DNA from 2 places in the Paenibacillus sp. FSL K6-1566 genome. Region 2 is predicted to be linked to the other one. Evidence: riboswitches for the same ligand, from Rfam matches in the RefSeq annotation. Region 2 holds a riboswitch; the other holds the start of a gene.

Region 1 (4,423 bases), 2.5 Mb from region 2:
CAAGTTCAATCCTTTTACAGTAAACTAACAATTACATCTTAATTATATGGAAGGATGAACGATAACGATGACCATTCCTTCATTGCATAGAATCAATGAACTGAGCCGCAAGCAGAAATCCGAAGGCTTGACCCAAGAAGAATATACCGAACAGCAAAAGCTTCGCCAGGAATACTTGAAAGACATCCGGGGCCAGGTTCTCTCCACGATGTCTACCCTGAAGGTTGTAGACCCGAATGGTGACGATGTTACCCCTGAGAAATTGAGAATAACCCAGCAACAGAATCGGTCAAAGCTGAATTAAGCTTCATCTCATAAAGCAATGGTCCGTAATATGGATAATTGACCAGGACCCATTTATGATCCCGGAAGACAGACAATGTTGGTTGTCCGTTTTTCCGGGTTTTTATGTACTAGCGGAGGGGAGAAACGATGAACAAAACCGAGCGCCAGTTCGCCATCATGCTTGAATTGCAGCGGAGCAAGGTGCTGCGGGCGGAAGATTTGGCTGCCCATTTCGAGACAAGCGTGCGGACAATATATCGAGACATGCAAGCGATCAGCGAAGCAGGGGTTCCGATACTTGGGTCTCCAGGGCATGGGTATTCCCTAATGGAAGGGTACTTTTTGCCGCCGGTTGGTTTTACTGCGGAAGAGGCGGTGGCATTGCTCATGGGGACGGATATGATTGAGCAGCGGCTGGATGGCGACTACAAAGCAGCTGCGAGGGCAGCTCGAAGCAAGATTGAAGCGATACTTCCTGAACCCATTCGTGAGGCCTCAGCGGATGTCCGGGAAACGATGCAGTTTCTTCATCCCGGCGGACAGGGGGAGAACGAGCTTGGACAGGTTCGGGGTGCCATTTTGGAGCGGCGGAAGATAAGGATGCGTTACCTGAAAAAAATACCGGATTCGGATGGAAAACGGATGAGCGACCGGATCGTTGCTCCATATGGCCTTGTGCTCGTCCAAGGGAATTGGATCATGATCGCACGCTGCGAGCTGCGTCAGGAGATCCGTCATTTTCGATTATCGCGCATGAGGGATGTTACGGTCTTAGAGGAAAGGTTTAACCTTCCCCAAGGATTTAAGCTGAGTCAATATCGTCCGCCTGACGATCGTAACGTTCATGTGACGATTCAAGTAAATCCGGAAATTGCCGATAAAATCACCGAGACCGCGAGCTTCTATATCGAAGCTTCTGAGCAAATGGAACACGGTCTTCTGGTCCGCTTTCGAGTCAGACAGCCGGAAGAATTGCTCCCCTATATTCTCAGCTGGGGTGGGGACGTGGAGGTGCTGGAACCTGATTCCTTTCGTAACCGGATTCGAGAAGAAGCTGAAAAAATACGAAAACGCTACTGACACGCTGTTGTCAGGAGCGTTTTTTTATATTGGGTATATACCAGATGGAAGAGGAGATATCATGATGAGAAATACAGTAGAAGCTTTGCAGGCGTTTGAAACAACAGTAGCGGTGTATTTAAACGAGCTGGGACACCTGGAGCTGGAGGAGCTGCATATCAAGCCGAACGAAGAGGAATGGTCCATTGGGCAAATGTACATGCATTTGATTCAATCGGCTCAATATATGCATCTGCGCAATGTCGACCAATGTTTGGCCGGAAACGAAACGGCCGTCGAATCCCCTGGGGAAAAAACGGAGAGAGGCAAGGCGGTATTCGAGCTTGGAAGTTTTCCTCCTGTCAGGATACGAATTCCGGCGTCTCCGCAGTACACGCCGCAGCAGCCGACGAGCAAAGAGCAGTTAGTTGAAGGTCTTCAGGGCGTAGTGGAGCGGATGAAGCGAACGGAACCGGTTGTGCGTCAAGCAGACAGCAGCATCACGATTCCTCATCCCGGATTCGGAGCCTTAAACGCCAAAGAGTGGTTTCTGCTGGTAGAGATGCATTACAGGCACCACCTGCTGCAGCTCGATCGGTTAAAAAAGGAGCTGTCCCTCTAAGGACTCCCCTAATGGATTGATGATCAAGCGGAATTGACAAAAGAGCGTCTCAGTGGAGACGTTTTTTTGTTGTCGATCCTCGTCTATGAATCTCAAAATTTGCTTGATAGAATTAGAGATATTTGGTATGATGAACTCACATAAAGCTACTCACGATAAATGGCAAACTTGTCGAAAGGCAAGGACGCAAAGCTATAGGGCCTTCTTGATAAACCATCAATGGCAGCCAGCTACCGAACGAAGATGCTTTTTTTGTTTTTTATATGAGATTTTTATTCAATTAATTCTTTGAAAACTCTACTACGATAACGGCAAACTTGTCGAAAGATAAGGACGCAAAGCCACAGGGCCTTCTTGATGAACCGTCAATGGCAGCCTGGCTACCGAAGGGAGTTTACAGTATGCGCAACATGGTGTTGGCTATTGTAGGGTTTATTGCGTTATTCGTATTGGCTCCGGTTGTACATGCTTCCCAAACGGGAGATTGGCTGGATCTGGAGCAGCTTGATCGCGGAGTCATCGCCGTTCGCTATGACGTGAAAGCGGACGTGAAGACGAAGCTTATGATTGCAAAAGGGCAAAACAAGTATACATATACGCTTTTAGCGGACAAGCAGCAGGAGACCTTTCCGCTGCAAATGGGAAACGGTCGTTATACCATAACAGTGCTGGAGCAGGTCAACGGTACCAAGTATAAGATCGTTCAAGAAGCGGAAGTTAAGCTTCAACTGACCAATAGCAGCAAGGTATTTTTGAACTCGGTACAAAACATCGATTGGCGTTCAAGCGACAAGGCGGCTCAGCTTGCAAAGAAGCTAACTCGGTCCGCAGGCACCGACGAGGAAAAAGTAAAGTTGATCCACGAATATATCGTCGATACGATCCGGTACGACAAAGCACTCGCATCCAGTGAGCTGACGGACTATCTTCCCGATATTGACCGCACGCTGTCAGGGAAAAAAGGCATGTGTTATGATTACGCCTCTCTGTTCGCATCCATGCTGCGGAGCGTGGACATTCCGACTAAGCTTGTAATGGGGACAACGGATTATGTTGACGTTTACCACGCTTGGAATGAGGTTTACCTGAACGGGCGGTGGGTAACGATCGACACGACCGTTGATGCGGGATGGAAGAGCAAGGGTGCCGGTTTCAAAATGATTAAAGAGGCATCTCGCTATTCTGCAGCCAAGTATTATTAAAATAATTTTATAGCTAAAACCTTAAGCTTTGGACCATTGTCCAAGGCTTATTCGGGTTTTTATTCAGAAAATATTCAGAATCGGGCGTTACAATGCTAGAAGCTCAATTGGTTCTTAAGGAAAATACAGGCACCAATGTATCGTGCGCCAAATAAAAGTATGCGGAGGTGATGGACGAACAAATCTCTTATCGGCATATGATCCGAGAGATGGTTGGCTCGATTTGCGCACGCGAAAGCGACATCGGAACCAAATATATTGAGGGTAATGGAGAGGCTGAGGGAGAGATCATGAAGAAAAAAGTAAGTGGAATCGTATTGGCTCTGCTGCTTATGATCCAAACGTGGTTTGGAGGATCGGACTGGACGGTCAATGCATCGACTAATGTTCCAGAACCGGTAAGCGTGCAGGATTCAGTGTATGGAGTGACGGATGATGTTTATGGCCCGTCCGAATCAGAAATCAATAATGATAGCATTTTAACCAAAGTTGTGTTAACCGACATGGATGGCACCGTCATTGATGCCGTTTATAATCCGGACAGCAGCCTGGATATCGGTGCAGCCGTTAATCTAGGCTACGAATGGGAGCTGCCGAACGGTCACAACTACAAAAATGGAGACTCATTTACCTTCGAGCTGCCGCAGCAGTTTGAAATCTTCACGGAGATTGACTCACCGCTCGTTACCGGTCAAGGTGAAGTTGGCCGTTTTACGGTGGACCGAAACGGCAAGGTTGTGATGACCTTCAATGATTACGTGGAGAGCCATTCCAACATCAGCGGCAAGCTGGAAATTCGCACTGAATTCAAGAAGGAAGTTCTAAAAGGAAGCACCGAAATCATTATTGCTATTCCGATAAAGGGCGGGGTTCAGACCGTCATCGTGAACCTGAAGCCGCAAGGCGGAAAGCTGATCGAGAAGCAAGGGAAAGCGATTGGCAAAGATCGGATCGATTGGTCGGTTCAGATCAACAAATCGTTAAATAAAATCAAGCACGCAGTCATCACCGATGAAATGCCTGAAGGCTTGGAGCTCATCGCGGATTCCGTAGAGGTATACAACCTGCAGGTTAACGGTGACGGCTCAGCGGTTCTTGGCGATCAGCTGGATGCCGGCAAGTACACCGTCCAAACAGGCGGTGGCGGCAAACTGGAGCTTGCATTCTTGGACGAGACGATCAGCAAAGCCTACGAAATTCGCTTTTCGACGAAGCTTGTCGGCGAACAGTCCCGTTTTGAGAACACCGCTGTTCT
Region 2 (4,423 bases):
ACGAAGGCAAGCGGTGATTCGCCATCTGTACCCAACTTGGAATGGTATTGCCGAACCAATACGATTTTCGCGCTTGTTAGGCGCGGGTACATTACAATGGATAATTGGAGCAGCTGTTCGCTCGTACAGAAAAATGATTGAATCCAAGCACCTGACTTGAAATGGCTTCCCTTAAAGCTGGAAGCACCATATCTTTAAGCAAATAACCCCAGAAGGTCGAGAATCGACATCCGGGGTTCTATTTTTTATGGAGGACTTATTACTCATGGCTTGGTTTATTTAACTTTGCGCACTTTCTATTGATCTCTTCCTCATGGCTTTTTAATTCCATGTAACGGACAATCAGCTTATCGAACGACTGCGAAAGTGCGACAACATCTTGATGTACGAATTCAAGACTGCCGGCCATTCGCTCAAGTTCCCTCCTGAGATATTCGAGCTCGTCGGATACATGCTTCAGTTCGTTCTCTATAGAAACCATCACATCCACCCACCCCCATCGTAGCAAGTGATTTATGACAGCTGCCAACGTTTTTGCGGCAAACCTTCTCAAACAGAGAGTTGATCGCTCATTCCTAAACGAACAAACCGTTAAAGCATGCTCCTCTTCATGAAATGTTGAAGGCTACCCGATTCAGTTTCTGCAGCGGCGTCAGGTCAGCAGGGTTATCTAAAATAAACAGTTCCCTATTCAATCGTTGTCGCATGGCGGATCAGAGGTTTCCGTCGTATTCGGCCAATTGCAGGGATCGTGGTTGCATATGAGCGTCCACAACAGCCTCTGCAGCTTCGCGTCACCACCCTTTCGACGGGTTTGCGATAGATTGTACGAATTATGAATTAGGTTTAAATTTTAACTATCTGTCATCAGTGGCTTGCCTATAATTATAAAATTTTACTTTAATAAATAAAATACCCATAATTGGGTAATTAGTGCTTATGTATTGCCTATATCTTCATGTAAATTTTCTTAGGAATGCCCCTTTATGATTGACTCTCGTTTTGGCGTATATCTTTTTGATGAAAGTACGGACCGTGCTTTGACTGATTCCATAAATATCCGCAATTTCAGGCACGTTTTTATTTTCCAGCCATTCGTAGGCGATTTCTTTCTCGCGGTTTGTTAATTCATATTGGTCAAAGAGTGAGTAGGTCAGCTCTTTTTGTAGCATGGGATCCTTTTGGGGTAACTTTTTCTTCAATATTTTTGGCCAGATGTTCAATGAGGGGCAGTACAAATGTAACCTCGTGAAAGTAATGAAAACAGAGGCTGAGGTAGCCTATAATAACATGATTTATTCGTATTGGCGTGCAAACGCAGGACAGCTCTGCAAACAATTTATTGCTGTGCTCGGCGCCGATTACGACTGAGACCGATTGATTTTCCATGGATAACGCAATGGCATTGATTCCCGCCTTGTTCATAGCAGAAGATGTTCCGATTTTCAAATGATTTCTTTCAAAATAACCTTTTAACAGCTCCGTCCCGCAATAATCGATAACGGTTCCCTCTGGGTCCGCAATCACAAATAAATAAGGTATAGACAGCAAATCGTTCATATTCCTGGTTTCCTCTTGCAACAGATACAGGATTTCTTTTCGCTCGATCAGCCTTTCTTTAATTTCAGAGATGCTGAGGATATTAGGAAAATGATCGTTTACTTTCAGCAATGTTCTTTGGCCCATTATTTTCCCTTCTTCCTTGTTAAGAATAAGTGATTAATAATGAAATCGATCTCCTATTTATCGCCGCTGTGAAGATTCGGTAGCTCTTAGCGAAAAATAAAAAACCTCCATCCATGAAGATTACCATAGCAAAATAGGACGGAGGCTTCCGTCGTATTCGGCAACTGGCTGGCATCACGTATCTTAGCAGATTCGCATTAGCCCCTATAGCTTTGCGTCGCCACTTTTCAGTGGGTTTGCTATTATCGTACGAAACGATTCGATTGGTTTGCTGTCAAAGACGCTGCCGCATGAATATTCCTTGTTATCCGCTGAGAGTTGAACTGCTGTAGTTATACCGCGCTGCGGGAAATCATGTTCCGCATCATTCACCTCCTTTCAGGCAATTGACCGTAACTTTTAAGGAACAGGCAGTTACTGCAGGAGCCTCCCTATAAAAATTTGTGAACAACAAATAGCCTCCGTCAGCTTGTAGACATAGGTAGTAACTAGCAAGAAGTGACGGAGGCTTCCGTCGTATTCGGCAACTGGCTGGCATCGCGGTTCTATGCAGAACCCCATTAGCCCCTATAGCTTTGCGTCGCCACTTTTCAGTGGGTTTGCGATTATCGTACGAACGATTCAATTGTCGAAAGATACAACATATAGTTCTGAATGAATGACCTAATCAAACTATAACTTACATTGTTTTTCATTGAATATAGGCTTCATGACTCAAATTCCCGACAATTACCTGCTGAATTTTGTAATTTTTTGTCACAAAGTAACTAGCAGAGCGTGTAATATGTCAAAATAACCAGCTTCTCCATGATTTAAAAAAGCTTTGCCGCTTCGGCTGCCCGCCGAAGGCCTTCCTCAATGATTTCCTCGCTTCGATCCCGGAATTGATTATGCCCCTCAATGATAATCGTAGTAATGTCGGTAATCCCGAACACGTTGAGATGATTTTTTACGAAGCTGACCGCCATCTCGGATGGATCGCCCTCCGCATAGATCCCGCCTCTAGCATTCAGCAGTGCTGCTTTTTTGTCACCCAACAGACCGACCAAGCCCTGCTCCGTATATTTGAACGTTTTACGCGGATGATGCATGTAGTCCAGGTAGGCATGCAGCACTGCAGGAACCGTCAGATTCCAGAGCGGGAAGGCAAACACCAATTTGTCGGCGGCAAGAAATTGCTCCAAGTGCCGGTTGACGATGTCCCGAACGGCCTGCTCTTCCTCCGAAAGCTCCATGCTCATGGCTGACTTGAAATTCCCGCTAATCATAATGTCGTCCAGAAGGGGAATGCGTTCCCGGTACAGGTCGACCTCAACCACCGCATCATTCGGATGTGCCTCGCGGTAGCTATTGAAAAATGCGTCGTATAATCTGCTTGTGACGGCCCCTTGGCGGTTGTTGGCTTTAATGAATAAAGTGGTTGTCATTAGAATCTCCTCCTATATTTTGTAATCAAAGTGAATGGACTCAAAGCTGCGATATCAGCTTCCCGCCGCTCTTATATGACCGTGCTCCGTTTTCCCGAACCTTAGGGAATAGAAAATCAGCATGGCGAGCAGCAGCCCGGCTAGCACCAGATAAATATTGCTGTAAATTTGTCCCTTGGCATAGGCATACAAGGGGTTCCACGATACCCCGGAGCGGATATCCAGCATTGTTCCGTACACACCGGAAGCGATCCCGGCCGAAATAAAATTCAGCATCTGCATCAGCCCCATTCCGATGCCGGCCTGCTCTTTCGCTAAGCTGAGGGAGACGGAATTGGATAGTGCAATCATCCCGAACGTCTGCCCGACATTGCCTAGAATCAGGAAGAACGCAACCGCGACGGCTGAAATGGCGGAGAACGTGGATAAGAGTACAAAGCACGCGACCAACATAATCATGCCGGTTAGAAACAGATACGTGTTCCCTTTGGCATCGGCCAGCTTCCCCCCTGTCTTCCCGAGCAGAGCGGAGGCCGCGGCGGCCGGCACCATGACAAATCCGATCCAACCTGGAGGCAGCGCATGAATCTCTGCCAGCAGCAACGGGCTTAGAAAATGCAGCGCAAAGGCCGCGCCGCTGAACAGAAACATGATGACAAGCCTAACCGAATACTCTCGATTCCGGAACAAAACCGGGCTCACGAACGGGACGGATGCACGATGAATCCGGACAATGAACAACGCGGCTACCAGCAGTCCGGCTAGCGGAAGCCACCAGATTCCGTTCGTTATTCCCAGCAGCAGACAAGTGATCGCGACAGCCAGCAGGCCGCCTCCCAGCAGGTCGAATGATCCTGGCACCTGAGGGTCTTCGTCCTTCAGATATTTCCGGTAAAAAGGAAGCGTGATGAGAATCAGCAAAGGGATGCTGAACAGCCAGCGCCAATGAGCAAAGCCGGCCACTAGCGAGGACACCACCGGCCCAAGCGCGCTGCCGATGGACAATCCAATAAAGGCTGTCGCCATGGCTGCTCCTCTTCGCTCCGGCGGGAAGTAGCGAATCGGTATAAGCGTTGCCGCCGCCGGTATCGCCGCCGCGCCGATCGCCTGAAGGCATCTTGCAGCCAGGACCATCCAGAATGCCTGGGAGACGAGGCCGACCAGAGAGCCGGCCGCGAACAGCAGCAGACCGAATGACAGCAAATTTTTGAGCTGGTAGCGTTCGGTCAGCTTCCCGTACAGAACCGTGCCGATCCCGTACAGCAGGGAATACGAGGAAGTTACCCAGCTAACCTGAGCGGTGCTCAAGC

Evidence for each region. Region 2 has a riboswitch for cyclic di-GMP ahead of NST08_RS28490 (hypothetical protein). Riboswitches for the same ligand answer to the same signal wherever they lie in the genome.
Region 1: another riboswitch for cyclic di-GMP. It lies ahead of NST08_RS16780 (transglutaminase-like domain-containing protein); the one in region 2 lies ahead of NST08_RS28490 (hypothetical protein).

Annotation. Positions count from the first base shown of each region.
Region 1 covers NZ_JBBOSR010000001.1:3,819,670-3,824,092, reverse strand. Annotated here, with positions in the region: gene NST08_RS16795 (DUF896 domain-containing protein) at 68-304, shown strand; gene NST08_RS16790 (helix-turn-helix transcriptional regulator) at 433-1,365, shown strand; gene NST08_RS16785 (DinB family protein) at 1,430-1,966, shown strand; cyclic di-GMP riboswitch class I at 2,118-2,204, shown strand; cyclic di-GMP riboswitch class I at 2,267-2,354, shown strand; gene NST08_RS16780 (transglutaminase-like domain-containing protein) at 2,368-3,168, shown strand; gene NST08_RS16775 (collagen binding domain-containing protein) at 3,339-4,423, shown strand, end outside.
Region 2 covers NZ_JBBOSR010000001.1:6,359,275-6,363,697, forward strand. Annotated here, with positions in the region: gene NST08_RS28480 (hypothetical protein) at 1-141, shown strand, start outside; gene NST08_RS28485 (aspartyl-phosphate phosphatase Spo0E family protein) at 260-481, opposite strand; gene NST08_RS29990 (helix-turn-helix transcriptional regulator) at 957-1,172, opposite strand; gene NST08_RS28490 (hypothetical protein) at 1,138-1,686, opposite strand; cyclic di-GMP riboswitch class I at 1,843-1,937, opposite strand; cyclic di-GMP riboswitch class I at 2,206-2,300, opposite strand; gene NST08_RS28495 (FMN-dependent NADH-azoreductase) at 2,499-3,113, opposite strand; gene NST08_RS28500 (MFS transporter) at 3,168-4,423, opposite strand, start outside.